DNA from 2 places in the Actinocorallia libanotica genome. Region 1 is predicted to be linked to the other one. Evidence: riboswitches for the same ligand, from Rfam matches in the RefSeq annotation. Region 1 holds a riboswitch; the other holds the start of a gene.

What was found. A riboswitch is a leader RNA that binds a small molecule or an ion and turns the genes downstream of it on or off. The one in region 1 is predicted to bind glycine.
Region 2: another riboswitch for glycine. It lies ahead of gcvT (glycine cleavage system aminomethyltransferase GcvT); the one in region 1 lies ahead of gcvP (aminomethyl-transferring glycine dehydrogenase).

Annotation. Positions count from the first base shown of each region.
Region 1 is NZ_BAAAHH010000028.1:26,248-36,151, forward strand. It holds gene ABD140_RS28320 (sugar ABC transporter ATP-binding protein) at 1-917, shown strand, start outside; gene ABD140_RS28325 (alpha/beta fold hydrolase) at 929-1,789, shown strand; gene ABD140_RS28330 (flavin reductase family protein) at 1,956-2,513, opposite strand; gene ABD140_RS28335 (tetratricopeptide repeat protein) at 2,593-3,375, opposite strand; gene gcvP (aminomethyl-transferring glycine dehydrogenase) at 3,486-6,347, opposite strand; glycine riboswitch at 6,468-6,555, opposite strand; glycine riboswitch at 6,556-6,651, opposite strand; gene ABD140_RS28345 (flippase-like domain-containing protein) at 6,821-9,229, shown strand; gene ABD140_RS28350 (MerR family transcriptional regulator) at 9,294-9,893, opposite strand.
Region 2 is NZ_BAAAHH010000036.1:68,106-78,009, reverse strand. It holds gene ABD140_RS32190 (NAD(P)-binding domain-containing protein) at 1-193, shown strand, start outside; gene ABD140_RS32185 (FAD-dependent oxidoreductase) at 624-2,042, opposite strand; gene ABD140_RS32180 (serine hydroxymethyltransferase) at 2,263-3,522, opposite strand; gene gcvH (glycine cleavage system protein GcvH) at 3,519-3,905, opposite strand; gene gcvT (glycine cleavage system aminomethyltransferase GcvT) at 3,902-5,008, opposite strand; glycine riboswitch at 5,089-5,171, opposite strand; glycine riboswitch at 5,176-5,275, opposite strand; gene ABD140_RS32165 (TSUP family transporter) at 5,340-6,131, opposite strand; gene ABD140_RS32160 (Asp23/Gls24 family envelope stress response protein) at 6,398-6,922, opposite strand; gene ABD140_RS32155 (DUF6286 domain-containing protein) at 6,922-7,524, opposite strand; gene ABD140_RS32150 (YdeI/OmpD-associated family protein) at 7,586-8,158, opposite strand; gene purU (formyltetrahydrofolate deformylase) at 8,196-9,032, opposite strand; gene ABD140_RS32140 (CE1 family esterase) at 9,139-9,904, shown strand, end outside.

The DNA of each region.
Region 1 (9,904 bases):
AGGGCGGCGCCGCCCAGGTGTTCATCAGCCACCGGCTCAACGAGATCATGGAGATCTGCGACTCGGTGACGGTGCTGCGCGACGGGCGGCTGGTCGGCACGGTCGCCACGGCCGAGACCAGCGAGGCCGAGCTGATCGCGATGATGGTAGGCCGCTCGGTGGCCGACCGCTACCGGCGCTCCCCCGCCTCCCTCGGCCCGACGGTCCTGCGGGCCCGCGGCCTGCGTCCGCGTCCGCTGCCGGACGCCTTCGACCTGGACCTGCGCGCCGGGGAGGTCGTCGGTATCGGCGGCCTGGTCGGCAGCGGCCGGTCGGAGGTGCTCGAGGCCCTCTACGGCACGATCGGGCGCGCCGGAGAGGTCGAGGTGAACGGCGCGTCCGTCCGCCCCGGGGACCCGCGCCGCGCCATCGCCGCGGGCATGGGCCTGGTCCCCGAGGACCGGCGGGCCCGGGGCGTGGCCATGGAGCAGTCGGTGCGCGCCAACGCCACCATGGTGCTGGACGGGGCGCGCCCGCTGTGGGCGCCGACCAGCAGAGCCGTGCAGGCCGAAGTGCTCTCGGTGCTGTACGACCAGATGAAGCTCAAGGCCGCGGACGACGAGATCCCGGTGCGCACCCTGTCGGGCGGCAACCAGCAGAAGATCGTGCTGGGTCGCTGGTTGTGGCACCGCCCGGCGGTCCTGCTGCTGGACGAGCCCACCCGGGGCATCGACGTGGGCGCCAAACGCGAGATCTACGCCCTGATCGAGAGGCTGGCCGAGGAGGGGACGGCGATCCTGCTGGTCTCCTCCGAACTGCCGGAGCTGACCGGCCTGTGCGACCGCATCCTCATGATGCGCGAGGGCAGGGTCGTCGGGGAGTTCGGCCGGGGCGCCACCGACATGGAGCTCATGACAGCGGCCGCAGGCCACCAGTGAGAGGAGAGGACATGCCCTCAGCGGGCTACGGATACCAGGAGACCTCCCGGACCGCGACGGTCGGCGGGCAGCGGATCCACTACAACGAGGCCGGCGAGGGGCCGGTCGCGATCCTTCTGCACGGCGCGGGCCCCGGCGTCTCGGGGTGGGCCAACTTCGCGGACAACCTCCCGGTCTTCGCCGGGTCCTTCCGCACCCTCATCGTCGACCAGCCCGGTTTCGGCGCCAGCGAGACGGCCGCGTACGAGGGCGACTTCTTCAGCCACAGCGCCGCCACGGTCGTCGGGCTGATGGACGAGCTGGGCATCGAGAAGGCTCATATCGTGGGCAACTCGCTGGGCGGCGGTGTCGGCACCCGCATGGCGCTCGACCACCCCGGCCGGGTGGACCGCCTGGCGCTGATGGGCCCCGGGGGCATGACCGCCCGGCTGTTCACGCCCGAGCCGACCCTGGGGCACACTCGCCTGTACGACTTCAACGCCGCTCCCAGCCGGGAGAAGCTCGCGGTCTTCATGCGCGGGATGGTCCACGACGCCTCCTTCGTGACCGAAGAGATGATCGACGACCGGTTCGAGCGCTCGCAGCGGCCCGGGGCGGCCGAGGCGTTCGAGCGGTTCCGCACCAGCTTCCTGACCCCCGAGGGCTCCCGCAGGATGCAGCTGTGGCGGGAGGCCGCCGCGATCGAGCACGAGACCCTCCTGCTGTGGGGGCGCGAGGATCTGGTGAACCCCTACGACGGCGGGCTGTTCGCGTTCTCCCTCATGCCCAACGTCAGCCTGCACGTCATGTCGCGCTGCGGCCACTGGGCGCAGGTGGAGCGGGCCCGGGAGTTCAACCGCGTGGTGATCGGCTTCCTCCGCGACGACGGGTGACCCCGCGCGGCGAAGCCCCCGGTCCGCTCACGGTGAGCGGACCGGGGGCTTCGTCATGAGTGTCAGGGCGTGTCCGGCGCGGCCTTCTCAGCCGGTTCCCGAGGGGGCCCGGCCCTCGAGGGGCCGGGCGGGCGGATCGGGACGGCGGTCGGATGGAGGAGCGGGCTCAGACCCGGTCATCACCCCATCCCCACACATCGGGGATGCGCCAGTCCTGCTCGTCCTGGACGCCGAACCCGCCGCGGAAGAAGATCATCGGTCGGCCGTCGCCGGGCGTCTCCAGCTCCAGCACCCTGCCGATCACCACGTCGTGGTCACCGGCCGCGGTCACCTGGTGCACCTCGGCGTGGACGCGCATGAGGACACCGGGCAGGGAGGGGGTGCCCCAGCGGGACGCCTCCCAGTCCAGGCCCTCGTACTTGGCTCCCCTGCTGGAGCCGAAACGGGCGCAGAGGTCCTGCTGCTCCTCGCCGAGCACGTTCACCGTGAAGCGGCCGGCCGCCCGGATCCGCGGCCAGGCGCGTCCCTTGTGGTCGGCGCAGAAGAGCACCAGCGGGGGCTCGAGGGAGACGGAGGCGAAGGACTGGCAGGCGAAGCCCGCCGGCTCGCCCTCGTGCAGCCCGGTGACGACGGTGACGCCGCTGGCGAAGCTTCCCATCGCCCGGCGCATTTCCAGCGGGGTGGGCTCGACGGCCTCCGGCGCGGGATGAATCTGAACACTCATGAAAGAATAATAATGCCCATAGTCACACTAATTACAGCCTTCCTCTACAGAAGGCTAGAAAATAGACAAAGCGCAGTAATTAACCCGTGGACTGCGCGCGGTTCAGGCGGGCGGCGACCTGTTCGGCCAGCAGCGGATCGGCCAGGCCCCGCTGCCAGATGTGCGCCGCCTCCTCGTCGCGGCCGCGCAGGGGGAGGGTGCGGGCGAGCAGCTCGACGGCGAGCGGGGCGACGTCCGGGGCGTCCGTGGCGTCCACCGCGGCGCGGAACGCGCCGATCGCCTGCTCCAGGTGGGTCAGGCCCATCGCCACCGCCAGCCGGGCGTAGGCGTAGCCCTCGGGGGGCGCGGCGCGCAGGGCGGCGGCGAGGATCTGCTGGGCGCGGGCCGTCTGGCCCTGCTCCAGCAGCCGCTGGGCCAGGTCGTGGGCGGCGACGGGGGCGTGCTGCTCGTCGCCGGTGGCGATGACCTTCTGCCACCAGCCCGCCGCGGTCTCGGTGTCGCCGTCGTCGTCGGCGAGCTGGGCCAGCGCCAGGCAGGCGGCGGGCAGGTAGGCCGGGTGCGCCGAGGAGACCACCAGGCGCCAGGCCTGCTCGGCGGCCGGGCGGTCCCCGGCCCGCTCGCAGGAGACCGCCAGGTGGTAGGCGGCGCGCGGGCCGTACTCGGGGTCGCCGGTCTCGATGGCCGTCCAGTCCGCGTCGCGGGCCGCGGCGTGCTCACCGAGCTCCTCCAGCACCACCGCCAGTCCCAGCGCGGCCTGCGCGCGTCCGGACGGATCGGGTTCGTCCAGCGCCGCGGCGAAGAGTTCCGCGGCGGCGGACAGATCACCGGTCTCCGCCAGCAGGCGGGCCTGAGCCAGGGTCATGGCGGAGCTGCCTCCTTCGAGAAGTGCTCACGCGACCCTACTGAAAAGGACCGCGCCGTCGGAGAGACGACACGGCCCTTTCCTGATCAATAGCCTCAAGCTCGGACCGATCAGTCCTCGAAGGCCTCCGGCGGCGGGCAGGAGCAGACGAGGTTGCGGTCGCCGAAGGCCTGGTCGATGCGGCGGACCGGCGGCCAGTACTTGTTCTCCCGCAGGGAGGCCACGGGGTAGGCGGCCTCCTGGCGGGTGTAGCCGTGCTTCCAGTCGTCGGCCGTCAGCGTCTCGGCGGTGTGCGGGGCGTTGCGCAGGGGGTTGTCCTGGGCGTCCCACTCGCCGGAGGCGACACGGCCGATCTCCGCGCGGATCGCGATCATGGCGTCGCAGAAGCGGTCGAGCTCGGCCAGGTCCTCGCTCTCGGTCGGCTCGATCATCAGCGTGCCGGCCACCGGGAAGGACAGGGTCGGGGCGTGGAAGCCGTAGTCGATGAGGCGCTTGGCGACGTCCTCGGCGGTGACCCCGGTCTCCTTGGTGATCTTCCTCAGGTCGGCGATGCACTCGTGCGCCACGAGGCCGTTGCGGCCGGTGTAGAGCACCGGGTAGTGCGGGGCGAGCCGGCGCGCCACGTAGTTGGCGGCCAGGACCGCCACCTGGGTGGCGCGCAGCAGCCCGTCGTGGCCCATGAGCGCGATGTAGGTCCACGGGATGGGCAGGATGCCCGCCGAGCCCCACGGGGCCGCCGAGATCGGGCCGACGCCGGTGTCGGGGCCGGCCTCGGGTCGCAGCGGGTGGTTGGGCAGGAACGGCGCCAGGTGCGCGCCGACCGCGACCGGGCCGACGCCCGGACCGCCGCCGCCGTGCGGGATGCAGAACGTCTTGTGCAGGTTGAGGTGGGAGACGTCGGCGCCGAACTCGCCGGGCCGGGCCAGGCCGACCAGCGCGTTGAGGTTGGCGCCGTCCACGTACACCTGGCCGCCCGCGGCGTGCACCGCGGCGCAGACCTCGGTGATCGACTCCTCGTACACGCCGTGCGTCGAGGGGTAGGTCACCATGATCACCGACAGGTCGGCGGCGTTCTTGTCGATCTTGGCGCGCAGGTCGGCCATGTCGATGTTCCCGGCGTCGTCGCACTTGACGACGACCACCCGCATCCCGGCCATGACGGCGCTGGCGGCGTTGGTGCCGTGCGCCGACGACGGGATGAGGCAGACGTCGCGGTGCTCCTCGCCGCGGGAGGCATGGTAGGCGCGCACCGCCAGCAGCCCCGCCAGCTCGCCCTGCGACCCGGCGTTCGGCTGCACCGACACCCTGGCGTAACCGGTGATCTCCGCCAGCCAGGCCTCCAGCTCGCCGATCAGCTCGACGTACCCGGCGGCCTGCTCGACCGGCGCGAACGGGTGGATGTTCGCGAACTCCGGCCAGGTGATCGGCTCCATCTCGGTGGTGGCGTTGAGCTTCATCGTGCACGAGCCCAGCGGGATCATCGACCGGTCCAGGGCGATGTCCTTGTCCTGGAGGCGGCGCAGGTAGCGCAGCATCGCCGTCTCGGACCGGTGGGCGTGGAAGACCGGGTGGGACAGGAAGGTGCTGGTGCGGCGCAGCTCCTCCGGCAGCTCCTCCACCGGCTCGGCCAGCGCGACCGCGCGGCGGAACCCGCGCTGCTCGATCGCCTCCAGCAGCGTCTGCAGGTGCTCCTCGGTGGTGGTCTCGTCGAACGCCACCGCGATCGTCCGGTCGTCCACGAGGCGGATGTTGAAACCGGCGCGCCGCGCGGCCTCCACCGCGGCGGGGGCGTGGCCGGGGACGCGGATGGTGAGGGTGTCGAAGTAGTGCTCGTGCACGACCTCGAAGCCCTCGACCTCCTGGGCCTCGATGGAGGCGGCGAACGTCGCGGCCATCCGGTGCGCGCGGCGCGCGATCTCCGTCAGCCCCTCGGGGCCGTGGTAGACGGCGTACATCGAGGCCATGACGGCCAGCAGCACCTGCGCCGTGCAGATGTTGGAGGTCGCCTTCTCCCGCCGGATGTGCTGTTCGCGGGTCTGCAGCGCCAGCCGGTACGCCTGGTTCCCGTCGGCGTCGACCGACACCCCCACCAGGCGGCCGGGGAGCTGGCGCTCCAGGCCCTCCCGGACGGCCATGTAGCCGGCGTGCGGGCCGCCGAAGCCGTAGGGCACGCCGAACCGCTGGGCCGAGCCCACCACGATGTCGGCCCCGATCTCGCCGGGCGGGGTCAGCAGGGTCAGCGCCAGCAGGTCGGCGGCCACGACGAACTGCGCGTCGCGGGCGTGCGCCGCCTCGGCCACCGGACGCAGGTCGCGGACCCTGCCGGACGCGCCGGGGTACTGGGCCAGCACGCCGAAGACGTCTCCCTCGGGGAGGCCCGCGTCCAGGTCGGCCACGACCACCGGGATGCCCAGCGGCAGCGCCCGCGCCCGCACGACCTCGACCGTCTGGGGCAGCGCGTCGGCGTCCACCACGAACACGCCGGGCTCCTTGCGGCGGGTGGCCCGCAGCGCCAGCGCCATCGCCTCGGCGGCCGCCGTGCCCTCGTCCAGCATGGAGGCGTTGGCCACGGGGATCCCGGTCAGGTCCGAGACCACCGTCTGGAAGTTCAGCAGCGCCTCGAGCCGGCCCTGGGAGATCTCCGGCTGGTAGGGCGTGTAGGCGGTGTACCAGCCCGGGTTCTCCAGCACGTTGCGCAGGATCACGCCCGGGGTGATCGTGCCGTGGTAGCCCAGGCCGATCAGCGAGGTGAGCACGGTGTTGCGGGAGGCCAGCTCGCGCAGCCGCGCCAGCGCGGCGGTCTCGCTCAGCGCGGGCGGCAGGTCCAGCGGGCGGCCGGTGCGGATCGCGGCGGGCACCGCGGCCTCGCTCAGTGCGTCGAGATCGGCGAAGCCGACGGCGGCGAGCATCCTGGCCTGGTCGTCGGCGGACGGCCCGATATGCCGGTCGGAGAAGTCGAACTGCGCGGTCATGGACGAGCCTCCTGGAACACGAAAGGGTTGAGGAGGGGTCGTGAGACCCCGTTCCACCGGGGGCGACCCCCGGACCCCCGCAGAGGAACGAACGATCCTCGCTTCGCTGCGGTCGTTCGTTCCTCCCCCTCTGTCATGGGGACCTGAGAGCTTCACCCGGTGGGCTTGCACCTTCGGTGGGGCCCTGTGGCCCGCTTTCCAGAGGCGCCTCGCCCACACGGTCCTTTTGCCTGAGAGGTTCCGGGGAGGTTGCTCCTTCGGCGCTCCACGCCGGCTTGCGCGGAGTCTCTCCCGCACGGGGTCGACAGCACGATCAGTCTATCCGGTGGGCCATCGGCCTCCCGCGGACGGGCCCGACAGGGAAAGATCGGGTTGTTCCGCCACGCACGGAACAACCGCCGGATGCTTGATCACACGGTGTCATGGTGGGGCTAATCTTTGGGGACGACCGGAACCGGGAGGACGGTGTAAGCGTGACGAGCACTCAGGGCGGCGCTGCCCTGGAGCCGATGCCGTCCTCGTCCGGGGCGGTGGTGGTGGAGGAGCCCTCCCTCCCGAACCGGATCCGCAACCCCGCCACCCTGGTACGGGCGCTGGCGTGCCTGGCCGGGCTGGGACTGCTCCTGCTGCTGACCTCCCTGGCCACCCAGACGACCACCGGCCTGGAGACCGACATCAGCCGCGGCACCGAGCAGGCGCCGCACTTCCTGCTGAGCCTGGCCGGGCTCACCTCCAGCTTCGGCGTGCTGGCCGTGCCGGTGGTGTTCGCCCTGGACCGCATCGCGCGCCGGGACGGCATGCGGGTGATGTTCGGGCTGTTCGCCGCGATCGCCGGCCTGGGCGTGGACTACGCGGTGGAGGCCTGGGTCGCCGCCAACGGGCCCAGCGAGCTCACCGGCGTGCTGGGGCCCGCGGGCTCCGACACCGTCTCGCTGCAGTCCGACCTCACCCCCGTGATCGCCTACATCACCGCGGTGCGCCTGGGGGGGCGGCCCCGCTGGCAGGCGGTCATGTGGGGCACCATCGCCCTGGCCGCCCTGGCCTCCCTGGTGGCGGGCCGCTCCACCGCCCTGGGCCTGGTCGCCACCTACCTCATCGGCCGCCTCGTGGGCTATCTGACGCTCTACGGCCTGGGCACCCCCAACCCGCGGCCCCCGGGCAGCGCGGTGGCCGGCGTGCTGCGCCGGTTCGGGATGCGGCCGACCCGCATCGTGCGCACCGACGACGGCACCCTGGACCACCGCAGCTACCTGGTGGAGCTGCCCGAGCGGCGGCTGGACGTCACCCTCCTGGACCGCGACCAGCAGGCGGCCGGCCTGTTCTACCGGATCTGGCGCGGGCTGCGGCTGCGGGCCAACCAGCCGCGCCGCGCCGTGCGCTCGCTGCGCCGCTCCCTGGAACAGGAGTCGCTGGCCTCCTACGCCGCGTCCACCGCGGGTGCCCGCACCCCGCGGCTGCTGGCCACCTCCGAGGTCGGCACCGAGGCCGCGCTGCTGGCCTACGAGCACCTGGCGGGAGTGCCGCTGGCCGACCTGCCCGACGAGGAGCTCACCGACGGGCTCGCCATGGACCTGTGGCGGCAGCTGGAGGTGCTGCACCACCACCGGATCGCCCACCGCAGCCTCGACGACACCGCGATCGTGATCTGTGAGGGCGAGCCCTGGCTGGTGGGGTTCGGGCGGGGCGAGACCGCCGCGGGCGACCTGCTGCTGCGCCTGGACCACGCCCAGCTGCTCACCACGCTGGCGCTGCGGGGCGGCGCGGCGCGCGCGGTGAAGGAGGCCGCCGCGGTCATCGGGCCCGGCGCGCTGGGCGCGGTCGTCCCGCTGCTGCAGAAGGTCGCCCTCTCCCGCGACACCCGCACCGCGCTGCGCCGCGACAAGCACCTGCTGAGCGCCCTGCGCGAGGAGATCCTCAAGTTCACCCCGGAGACCGAGGTCGCGCCGGTCCGGCTCGAGCGCTTCCGGCCGCGCACCATCATCAGCATCGTCGCCGGGACGGTGGGCGTCTACTTCCTGCTCTCCCAGCTGAGCAACGTGGACCTGGGCGAGCTGGTGACGCAGTCCGACTGGCGCTGGGCGGGGCTGGCGGCGGTGGCGGCCGCCCTGTCCTTCGTGGCGGCGGCGATGATGGTCATCGGGTTCGTGCCCGAGCACATCCCGCTGGGCCGCACCATCCTGGCCCAGCTCGCCGCCTCGTTCGTCAAGCTCGTCGCGCCCGCGGCGGTCACCGGCGTGGCCATCAACACCCGGTACCTGCAGCGGATGGGCGTGCGCCCCGGGCCCGCCGTGGCCAGCGTGGGCGCCTCCCAGCTGGTCGGCCTGGGCGTGCACATCCTGCTGCTGCTCGTCCTGGGCTTCCTCACCGGCTCGGGCGGGGTGGGCACCGACTTCACCCCGTCCCGCACCGTGGTGCTGGGGCTGCTGGCGGTCGCGACCGTGGCGGTGGTCGCGGCGGCGATCGGGCCCCTGCGGCGGCTGGTGGTCGGCCGGGTGCGGCAGCTGTTCGCCGGAGTGGTCCCCCGGCTGCTGGACGTGGTCCAGGACCCCCGCAAGGTCGCCACCGGCCTCGGCGGCACCCTGCTGCTGACGGTGTCGTTCGTCTTGTGCCTGGACTTCTCCATCCGGGCGTTCGGCGGCTCGCTGGGCTGGACGGCCGTCGCGGTGGTCTTCCTCACCGGCAACGCGCTGGGATCGGCCGCCCCCACCCCGGGCGGCCTCGGCGCGGTCGAGACGACGCTGACGCTGGGCCTGACGGTGGCGGGGCTGCCGGCGGGGACGGCGACCTCCGCGGTGCTGCTGTTCCGGCTGCTGACGTTCTGGCTGCCGGTGCTGCCGGGCTGGGCCGCCTTCACCTACCTCCAGCGGCGCGACGCCCTCTGAGGCCCTCCCGGAACGCTCAGAAGGTCCGTGCGGTCCGCGGAGAGGGCGGCTCTCCCCGGGCCGTTCAGCCGGTCTTGCGGGCGCGGCGGCGGGCGGACAGCTCGTCCCGGCCCGTCCTGGGCTCAAGGTAGGGGTCGGCGTTCTCCGCGGGGAGGTTCGCCAGACTGCCCTCGACCTCCTGCCAGACCCGGCCCAGGGCTATGCCGAAGACGCCCTGGCCGCCCTGGAGCAGGTCGACGACCTCGTCGGCGCTGGTGCACTCGTAGACGCTGACGCCGTCGCTCATCAGGGTGATGGTGGCCAGGTGCTCCACTCCCCTGTCGCGCAGGTGGGTGACCGCGGTGCGGATCTGCTGGAGCGAGACACCGGCGTCCAGCAGCCGCTTGACGACCTTCAGCACCAGGATGTCGCGGAACCCGTACAGGCGCTGGCTGCCCGAGCCGTGCGCCGGGCGGATGCTCGGCTCGACCAGCCCGGTGCGGGCCCAGTAGTCGAGCTGGCGGTAGGTGATCCCGGCCGCCGCGCACGCCGTGGGGCCGCGGTAGCCGGCGTTCGGGTTCGGCATGGCCACCGCGTTGTCGAAAAGCAGGCCTTGCTCGCCGGCCTGCCGAGAGGCGAGCCGGCGCTCACGGTCCACCTTGTCCTCGCCGCTGCTCACCGCCACGCGGACCTCCG
Region 2 (9,904 bases), on a different contig from region 1:
CGCCCAGGGCCTCACCGGCGTCTACAACGCCATCCCCGACGAGACCGTCCCGCCGACCAACGCCGAGGCGTTCGGCGCGATCTGCGCCGCCGAGGGCCTCCCCCCGCTGAACTTCCGCGGCGAGATCAAAACCCCCGTCATGCCGGTCTCCTCGGCCAAACTCCGCGCCGCCGGCTTCACCTTCACCCACTGACCCCGCACGAGCCCCGCCGCGGCACGGCCGACAAGACCACCGAGCCGCCGCGGGGCTCCACCACACTCCCCCGCCCAAATCCAAGCCCCTCATCCCGGCCCCCTCGACCAGGCACCACGTCATCGGCCTCAGCTCCCTCGACCAGGCACCATGCCGTCGGCTTCAGCTTCGGCCGCCGGCCCCGCCGGGGCACTGCCGACAAGACCACCGAGCCGCCGCAGGGCTCCACCACACTCCCCCGCCCAAATCCAAGCCCCTCATCCCGGCCCCCTCGACCAAGCACCACGCCGTCGGCTTCAGCTTCGGCCGTCGGCTCCGGACGGCCCCGTCTGGGCACGGTCGGCGAGACGGGCGGGGTGGGGGGCAGGCGTGTTCTCGCGGCGGGAGTGGAACTTCGTCATGTCGGTCCGGGAGAGCGGGCTCGGGGTGGTCAGGAGGTGGCCAGGGTGCGGCCCAGGATGCGGCCGAAGGCCATGGCGGGGGTGAGGCACATGCCGGAGCAGAAGGCGTTGCCGTTCACGGCGGCGGAGCCGATGACCTCGCCGATGGCGTAGAGGCCGGGGATGGGCGTGTTGTTCTCGCGGCGGACGCGCAGGGACGTGTCGACGTCCAGGCCTGCGAAGGTGATCAGGGTGACGGGGTGGTTCTCGATCGCGTAGAAGGGGGCTTCGGTGATCGGGGCGGGCAGGTGCGCGCGGCCGAACTCCTCGTCGCGGCCGGCGGCCACCGCGGCGTTGTAGCGGGCCGCGGTCTCGGCCAGGCCCTCGGGTGAGATGCCCGCCTTCACGGCGAGCTCCGCGAGGGTCGCGGCCTTGTGGACGCCGCGGCGTTCACCGCACCGGGCGTCGAGGTCCTCGGGGGTCCAGCCGTGCACCATCGGCCGGGATTCGCGGAGCGCGCGGGCGTCGAAGACCATCCAGAAGGTCATCTGGTCGACGGCCGTCAGCCTCCGCTCCTTCAGGTCGATGCTCGGGTCGTCCTCGGCCACCCAGCGCCGCCCGTTCCGGTCGACGTAGATCTCCCACGGCGGGCGTTCGGGGGCCACCAGCTGCGGCCGGTGCAGCCAGTCCACGCGCAGGTCGTCGCCCTCGGGCGGCAGCCCGCCGAAGGTGGGGATGTACTTGCCGCGCCCCTGGACGCCCGCGCCGATGCGGCGGCCCATCTCAACGCCGTCGCCGGTGGACGTGGGGGCGGCGGACGTCGTCAGCGGCGCCCCGTCCAGTTCGGCGAACAGCTCGGGGGCGTAGCCGAATCCGCCTGTCGCCAGCACCACGGAGGGCGCCCGGAAGACCCGCCCGTCCTCGGTCGTGACGCCGACGACCTGCTCGTCGGCGGCGTCCCCGTCCCGCTCGACGAGCAGTTCCGCGACCCTCACCCCGCAGCGCACGTCCGCCTTCCCGGACTTCACGTGCGGCTCCAGCAGCAGTTCCAGCACCCGCAGGATCTCCGGCCCGCCCGGCAGGTCGGGTGCGTGCACCGTACGGGGCGTGCGGTACTGCTCGTGCCCGTGCACGATCCGCGGGGTGGCCGGGTCGATGGCGTATCCGGCGTCCAGCAGCCACTCCAGGACCGCGGGCTGCTCGGCCAGCGACAGCAGGGTGAGGTCCTCCCGCCCGGTGCCCCGGCTGATGCGCCGGATGTCGGCCCAGTGCGCCGCGACGTCGTCCTCGATGCCCTTCGCCCGCTGCGCCGAGAACCCCGCGGCCGACAGGTGCCCGCCGGAGTAGGGCAGCGCCCCGCCGACCCGCCCGGCCTTCTCCAGCAGGAGCACCTCCGCCCCCGCCTCGGCCGCGGCGATCGTGCACGCCAGCCCTCCGGGACCCGCACCCACCACGATCAGATCCGCCATCACCCCTCCGCACCGCGTTCCTCCAGTGGATACAGTGTTTCCCCAAAGACCTCCCCCGGTCAAGAAACCCCCGCCCCGACACGAGCCCCGGCCCGCAACGCGCAAGGTCTCAACCCGGGACGGCGCGAAGGACCGGCACGGAAAAGCGCGAGGCCCCGGCCGAAGAACGGGCGGGGCCTCGCGGGTGGAGCGGGACGCCGGGCGGGGGCCCGGCGGGGCGTCACAGGTCCGGGTAGAGCGGGTGCCTGTCGGCCAGGGCCTTGACGCGGGCGGACAGGGCCGAGGCGTCGAAGGACGGCTGGAGGGCGAGGGCGATGATGTCGGCCACCTCCTCGAAGTCCTCCTTGGTGAAGCCGCGGGTGGCCAGCGCCGGGGTGCCGATGCGCAGGCCGGAGGTGACCATCGGCGGGCGCGGGTCGTTGGGGACGGCGTTGCGGTTGACCGTGATGCCGATCTCGTGCAGGCGGTCCTCGGCGTCCCGGCCGGTCAGCTCGGAGTCCACCAGGTCGACCAGGACCAGGTGGACCTCGGTGCCGCCGGTCAGCACCTTCACGCCGGCCTTGGCGGCGTCGTCCTGGAGCAGGCGGGCCGCGATGGCCTGCGCGCCCTCCAGGGTGCGCCGCTGGCGGTCCTTGAACTCCTCGGTCGCCGCGACCTTGAGCGCCACGGCCTTGGCCGCGATCACGTGCTCCAGCGGGCCGCCCTGCATGCCGGGGAAGACCGCGGAGTTGATCTTCTTGCCGAGCTCCTCGCGGGCCAGGATCAGGCCGCCGCGCGGCCCGCCCAGCGTCTTGTGCGTGGTGGTCGTGACGACGTCGGCGTACGGCACCGGCGACGGGTGCAGCCCGGCGGCGACCAGCCCGGCGAAGTGCGCCATGTCGACGAACAGCAGCGCGCCCACCGAGTCGGCGATCTCGCGGAACCGCGCGAAGTCCAGCTGCCGCGGGTAGGCCGACCAGCCGGCGACGATCATCTTGGGCCGGTGCTCGGCCGCCAGCGCCGCGACCTCGTCCATGTCGACCCGGCCGTCGGACTCCCGCACGTGGTAGGGCACCACGTTCAGGAACTTGCCGGAGTAGTTGAGCCGCATGCCGTGGGTCAGGTGCCCGCCGTGCGCCAGGTCGAGGCCGAGCACGGTGTCGCCGTGGTCCAGGAGCGCGAAGTACACCGCGGTGTTGGCCTGCGCGCCCGAGTGCGGCTGGACGTTGGCGTGCTCGGCGCCGAAGAGCGCCTTGGCCCGGTCGATCGCCAGCTGCTCGGTGACGTCGACGTACTCGCAGCCGCCGTAGTAGCGCCGGCCGGGGTAGCCCTCGGCGTACTTGTTGGTCAGCACCGAGCCCTGGGCCTCCAGGACCGCCACCGGGGCGAAGTTCTCCGAGGCGATCATCTCCAGGGTGTGCTGCTGGCGCCCCAGCTCGGCGCGGACCGCCTCGTGGACCTCGGGGTCCACCTCGGACAGGTGCTGGAAAAGGGTGCTCATGCTTCCTCGATGATCTTGGAGTAGGCCTCGGCGTCGAGCAGGTCCGGGTTGTCGTCGCCGATCCGGATCCGGTACAGCCAGCCCTCGCCGTACGGGTCGGCGTTGATGGTCCCCGGGTCGTCGACGACCGCCTGGTTGACCGCCACGACCTTGCCGGACAGCGGCGAGTAGATGTCGGAGACCGACTTGGTGGACTCGGCCTCGCCGCACGGCTCGCCCGCGGTCACCTCGTCCTCCTCCGCGGGCAGCGAGACGTACACGATGTCGCCGAGGGCGTCGGCGGCGTAGTCGGTGATGCCGACGGTCACGACGCCGTCCTCACCGTCCAGGCCCGAGACCCATTCGTGCTCCTCGGTGTAGCGGAGCTGCTCAGGAACGCTCACTTGTCTGTTCTCCTGTAGAAGGGCAGGTCGACCACGTCGACCGGTTCGTGCTTTCCGCGGATGTCGACGGCGACCGGCACGGCGCCGGTTCCGACGTAGGCCATGGCGATGGGCTTGCCCAGGGTCGGGGAGGGTGCTCCGCTGGTCACCACGCCGCAGGGCGCGCCGTCCTCGCCGATGACCGCGTACCCCGCCCGCGGCACCCGCCGCCCGCGCGCGACGAGCCCGACGAGCTTGCGGGACGGCCCGTTCTCGGCGACGGCCGCGAGGGCGTCGCGTCCGACGAAGTCCTTCTCCAGCCGCACGATCCGGCCGAGACCAGCATCGTACGGGGTCAGCTCGGCGGTCAGCTCATGCCCGTACAGCGGCATGCCCGCCTCCAGGCGCAGCGTGTCGCGGGCCGACAGCCCGCACGGGGTGATCCCGTCCCCGCCCGCCTCGGTGATCCGCTGCCAGAGCTCCACGGCGTCCCCGGCGTCGACGAACAGCTCGAAGCCGTCCTCACCGGTGTAGCCGGTGCGGCCGATGAAGGCGACGACGCCGCCCACCGTGCCGCTGACCAGGGAGTAGTACTTCAGCCCGGCGAGGTCGACGTCGGTCAGCCGCGCCAGGATCTCCTGCGCCCCGGGCCCCTGGACGGCCAGCAGCGCGTAGTTCTCGGTCTGGTCGTCGACCGTGGCCTCGAAGTCGGCGGCCCGCGCCGTCAGCTCGGCCGCGACCACCCCGGTGTTGGCGGCGTTGGCCACCACCAGGAACCCGTGCCGGCTGAGCCGGTAGACGATCAGGTCGTCCAGCACCCCGCCCCGCTCGTCGACGAGCATCGTGTAGCGCGCCCGGCCCTGTTCCAGCGCCGAGATGTTCCCGGCCAGCGCGTGGTCCAGCGCCTCGCCGGCCTGTGCGCCTGTAACGAAGATCTCACCCATGTGCGAGACGTCGAAGATCCCGGCGGAGGTCCGCACGGCCTGGTGCTCGGCGGTCTCCGACTTGTAGCGCAGGGGCATGAGGTACCCGGCGAAGTCGACGAGATTGCCGCCGAGCTCCTTGTGCAGCTCGTACAGCGGCGTCGTCTTCACGGCGGCGGGTTTTTCAGAGGCAGGGGACACCTGGGTGAGCTCCTTGTGACCGGCACACGGCAGAACGTTTCCCATCGTCCCATCCGTACACCTGCTGAGTGGGCCCTCCCCCTCTGTCTTCTCTGCCTGAGAGCTTCACCCGTACGGGCTTTCACCTTCGGCGGAAGGCTCCGGCGCCTTCTCTTTCCAGAGGCCGCCCACCCCTCGCGGTCCTGGGTGCCTGAGAGGTTCCGGGGAGGAATTGCTCCTTCGGCGGCCCGGACCCGCCGGGCCCGGACGCTCTCCCGCACGGGATCATTCGGCGTCACCCCAACTATAGGGCTCCCCGTCCGCCCCGTCGGCGCCAGGATGCCCTTCGCCCTCAGCCCAGGCCCTGCGCCAGGTAGAGCAGGGAGACGGCGACGGCCAGGCCGCCCAGGAGCAGCCGGAGCGCCTTCTCGGGGAGCCGGGGCTGCAGGAGGGCGCCCAGGTAGCCGCCCGCCAGGCCGCCCAGGCCGCACAGGAGGCCCAGGGTCCACAGGGGCGCGATGTCGCCGGGGGCGATCAGGGACAGGACGGCGTAGGCGGCGGCGCCCACGATCGAGGTGACGAAGGTGGCGGCCAGGGCTGCGGGGGCCACGACCGCGACGGGCAGGCCGCGGCCCACCAGGATCGGGCCGAGCAGGGAGCCGCCGCCGACCCCGTAGATCCCGCCGACGACGCCGACGCCCAGGGCCAGCGCGGTCACCGCGGTACGGGACGGCTCAGGCGCCGGGGGCCGGGGGGACGGGCGCAGCGTCCGCAGGCACAACCACGTGCCCAGGGGGAGCAGGAAGGCGGCGACCAGCAGCCGGAAAACGGTCGGACCCGGCAGGGCGAAGACCCGGATCACCGCGCCGACGACCACGCCGGGCGCGGTCCCGGCCACCAGCAGCCGGGCCAGGGGGCCGGTCAACCGTCCCGTCCGGCGGTACCGGATCAGCGCGCCGGGCCCCGCCACCACGTTGAACAGCAGGTTGGTGGGGGTGACGGCCGGGCTGGGCACGCCCAGCACGCTCAGTTGGACGGGCAGCAGGAACACCGCTCCCGACACGCCCACGGGCGCGGTCACCACCGCGATCAGCAGTCCGGCGCAGAGCCCGAGCAATCCGGTCTGCCAGAATTCCCAAGCCATTAGACCAGGATTGCATAGATAAGTCCGCGCACCGTGGAGACCGGCGGCGCCTCGGTGCGCCGCCGGTCCCGAGCAGAAGGTCTAGCTCTGTTGGCTCAATCCCTCGCGGTCCCCCTTCCCCGACCCGGAGACGGAACATGATGCAGTGGTCACTGCTGATCGATACCCCCTGCGGATGGACGAGGAGTGACTTACTTAGCAACGACTGTACGAAGCGCCGCCCGGTACGGCGCTATCAGAACCGACAAATGCCGGTAGACCTCTCTTTAAGCGATACGCGTCTCGTGGTAGACCAGCCGGAACCGCAGGACCGCGTGCAGGTCGGGCATCTCGATCGCCTCGCGGAAGCGCACCAGCGAGTCCTCGCTGATCCGGGCGAGCAGCAGCCCGAGGTCGGCGCTCTCGTGGCAGAGGATCTGCAGCATCACCCGCGGCCGGGAGCGCGTGCCGGTGAAGCGCACGCGCACGTCGTGCACCCCCGGCAGCCCCAGCACCTCGCGGGTGAGCCCGGCCACCGCCTCGTTCGTCAGCGCCTTCCGGCGCCCGCCCAGCAGGGTGAAGCGGCGTAGCGCCGCCGCCCTGCCCTGGAGCAGCAGCCAGCACGTCCCCAGCACCGCCACCGCGGTCAGCAGGCCCGCCACCGCCGGCCAGAACCAGGGGTTGCGGGCGATGAAGCCGGAGGTGCCCTCGCCCAGCACCGGCCGGTCGCCCAGGAACCTGTTGAGTCCCAGCAGCACCCCGCTCGTCCCGCACAGCGCCAGCCCCGTCAGCGTCAGTCCCCTGCGCGCCATCAGCCCCGCCGACCCAGCCGGACGGCGACCGCGCGGCCGCGCTGCGGTCCGATCTCCTCCAGCCGGGCGAGCACCGCCCGGCGCAGCGGGACGATCGCCTCGGGCGGCGTGCCGCGCCGCGCTCCGGCCCGTACCGTGATCCGCCAGCCGACGCTCACCCGCGCCCGCACCACTCCTGGCGCCCCCAGCGCCGCGTCCTCCAGCGACCGGCGCAGCCCGTCCCTGCTCAGCGCCGCCGAGACCGCGGGGTCGTCGCCCCGGAGCAGCTCCATCCGGTCGTATCCGGGCAGCACCGCCAGCAGCAGGAGGACCATGCCCGCGATCCACAGGAGGTAGGCGGCCAGCTCCACCGCCGGATCGCCCCACAGCAGCGTCCGCAGCTCGGCGTCCAGCCGCTCCGCCCACGCGGGCGGCACGAGATGGTGCCCGTACCGGCGGGCCAGCACCTCCGCCGCGCCGAACCCGCCGCACGCCGCCATCAGGAGGGCGACGGCCGCCTCGGCGCCCGCCCGCTCCTTGCGGAACTCCCTGGCCGCGCGCCTGCGCGCCTCCCGCCGCCGCGCCGAATCCCCGAACAGCTCCGTGACCAGCGTCTCCCCCATAAGGGAACAGTAACCGAGCCACCACGTACGGCGATCTTCCCCGCCCCCCGAGTCGCCGGTTTCAGAGGTGGAGCTTCTCGCCCCTGCCCAGCATCGCGACGAACTTCTCGATCCGGGCGGCACGGGTCTGGGGGCGCTTGGCGTCCTGGATCCGGTACAGGATGGCGTAGCGGTTGCGCCCGTCGAGGCCGGCGAAGAACTCTGCGGCGGCCGGGGCCGCGTCCAGCGCGTCCTGGAGGTCCTCGGGGACCACGGCGTTGCGCGGCGAGGCGTAGGCGCGCTCCCACCGCCCGTCCGCGCGGGCCCGCTCCACCTCGGCCAGCCCCGCCGGGCGCATCCGGCCCGCGGCGGTCAGCTCGGCGACGCGCTCGCGGTTGACCTGGGACCACTTGCTGCGGGGCGTGCGGGGGGTGAAGCGCAGCAGCCAGTACGTCTCGTCCAGGGGCGCCTTCTGACCGTCGATCCAGCCGAAGCACAGTGCCACGTCACGGGCCTCGGGGTAGGTGATGGACGCCACTCCCGAGCCCTTCTTGGCGAACTTGAGCCACAGTCCCGGGGACACCTCGTGCTCGGCCTCCAGCCACTCCTCGAAGGCGGACGAGGACGCGAAGGCGAAGGTCGGCAGATCGCTCATACGCGCGACCCTAACGGCCGCCCGTGACATTTCCGGATCAGCGGAAGACGACGGTCTTCTCGTCGTTGAGCAGGACGCGGTGCTCGGCGTGCCAGCGGACGGCGCGGGCCAGGGCCAGGCACTCCATGTCGCGGCCGACGCGGCGCAGGTCCTCGGGGGTGTGGGTGTGGTCGACCCGGGCCACCTCCTGCTCGATGATCGGGCCCTCGTCCAGGTCGGGGGTGACGTAGTGGGCGGTGGCGCCGATCAGCTTCACGCCGCGCTTGTGCGCCTGGTGGTAGGGCTTGGCGCCCTTGAAGGACGGCAGGAACGAGTGGTGGATGTTGATCACCTTGCCCTGCAGCTTGGCGCACAGGTCGTCGGTGAGGATCTGCATGTAGCGGGCGAGCACCACCAGGTCGGCGTCGTAGTGCTGGACGAGGGTGAGGATCTCGGCCTCCTGCGCGGCCTTGCCCATCGTCATCGGCAGGTGGTGGTAGTCGATGCCGAAGGACTGGGTGAGCGGGCGCAGGTCCGGGTGGTTGGAGACGACCGCGACCACGTCGATGTCCAGCAGGCCCGAGCGCATCCGGAAGAGCAGGTCGTTGAGGCAGTGCCCCTCCTTGGACACCATGATCAGCACCTTCATGCGGGTGGCGGCGTCGCTGAGGTGCCAGTCGAGCGAGAACTCCCGCCCCAGCGGCGCGAACAGCCCCTGGAGCTCCTCCAGGCCCTCCTGGGCGGTGAACTGCACGCGCAGGAAGAACCGCCCGGCGTCCTGGTCGCCGTACTGCTGGCTCTCCAGGATGTTGCACTGCCGGGACGCCAGCAGGCCGGAGACGGCCGCCACGATGCCCGGACGGTCGGGGCACGACAGCGTGAGGATGTAACTCAACTCTCCACCTTCTGCAGGGGACGCCGGGGGCACGATGACTCGCCAGTTTATGCCCTGGTGGGAACGCCGCGTTTGGGGTCGGACGCGGACGCCTACATTCAAGGGCATGCGTCGACTTCTGGCCCTTTTGCTCGCTTTCGTACTGCTCGGTGCGTGCCAGGCCTCCGCGCCCGGGAAGGACGGCGCCCCCGGGCCTTCCGCCACCGGGACGGCGCCCCGCCCGGCCGAGCGGGACGGCGTCCCCACCGCGGCGGGCACCCACAGGCTCAAGCTGGAGGTCGGCACGCCCGGCCACCGCGAGTACCGGCTGCGCGTGCCCCCGGCGCTGCGCTCCTCGGCCGGGCCGCTGCCGCTGGTGCTGGCCGTCCACGGGGGCGCCTCCAACGCCGAGAAGTTCCAGGAGCTCAGCGGCTTCGACGAGGTGGCGGACGAGAAGGGCTTCCTGGTCGCCTATCCCGAGGGCTTCGCCTTCAGCTGGAACGCCGGCCCCTGCTGCGGCCCGGCCAAGCTCGCCCGCGTCGACGACGTCGGCTTCCTGGAGAAGCTGATCGACCGGCTCGTCGAGGCGAAGGTCGCCGATCCGGAGCGGGTGTACGTCTCGGGCTTCTCCAACGGGGGCGGCATGGCCTACCGCATGGCCTGCGAGGGGCCGGGCAGGGTCAGGGCGATCGGGGTGGTCTCGGCCTCCCTGGTCATCGACTGCGATCCCGGCCGCCCGGTCTCGGCGATGATCGTCCACGGGAGGGCCGACCGGTCGGTGCCCTACGAGGGCGGCGGGCGGCGCGACTTCAACGACGACCGGCCCTTCGCCCCGGTCTCCCGCGCGGTCGCCTTCTGGCGCGAGGCGGCCGGGGTCCGGGCCCTGCGCCGGG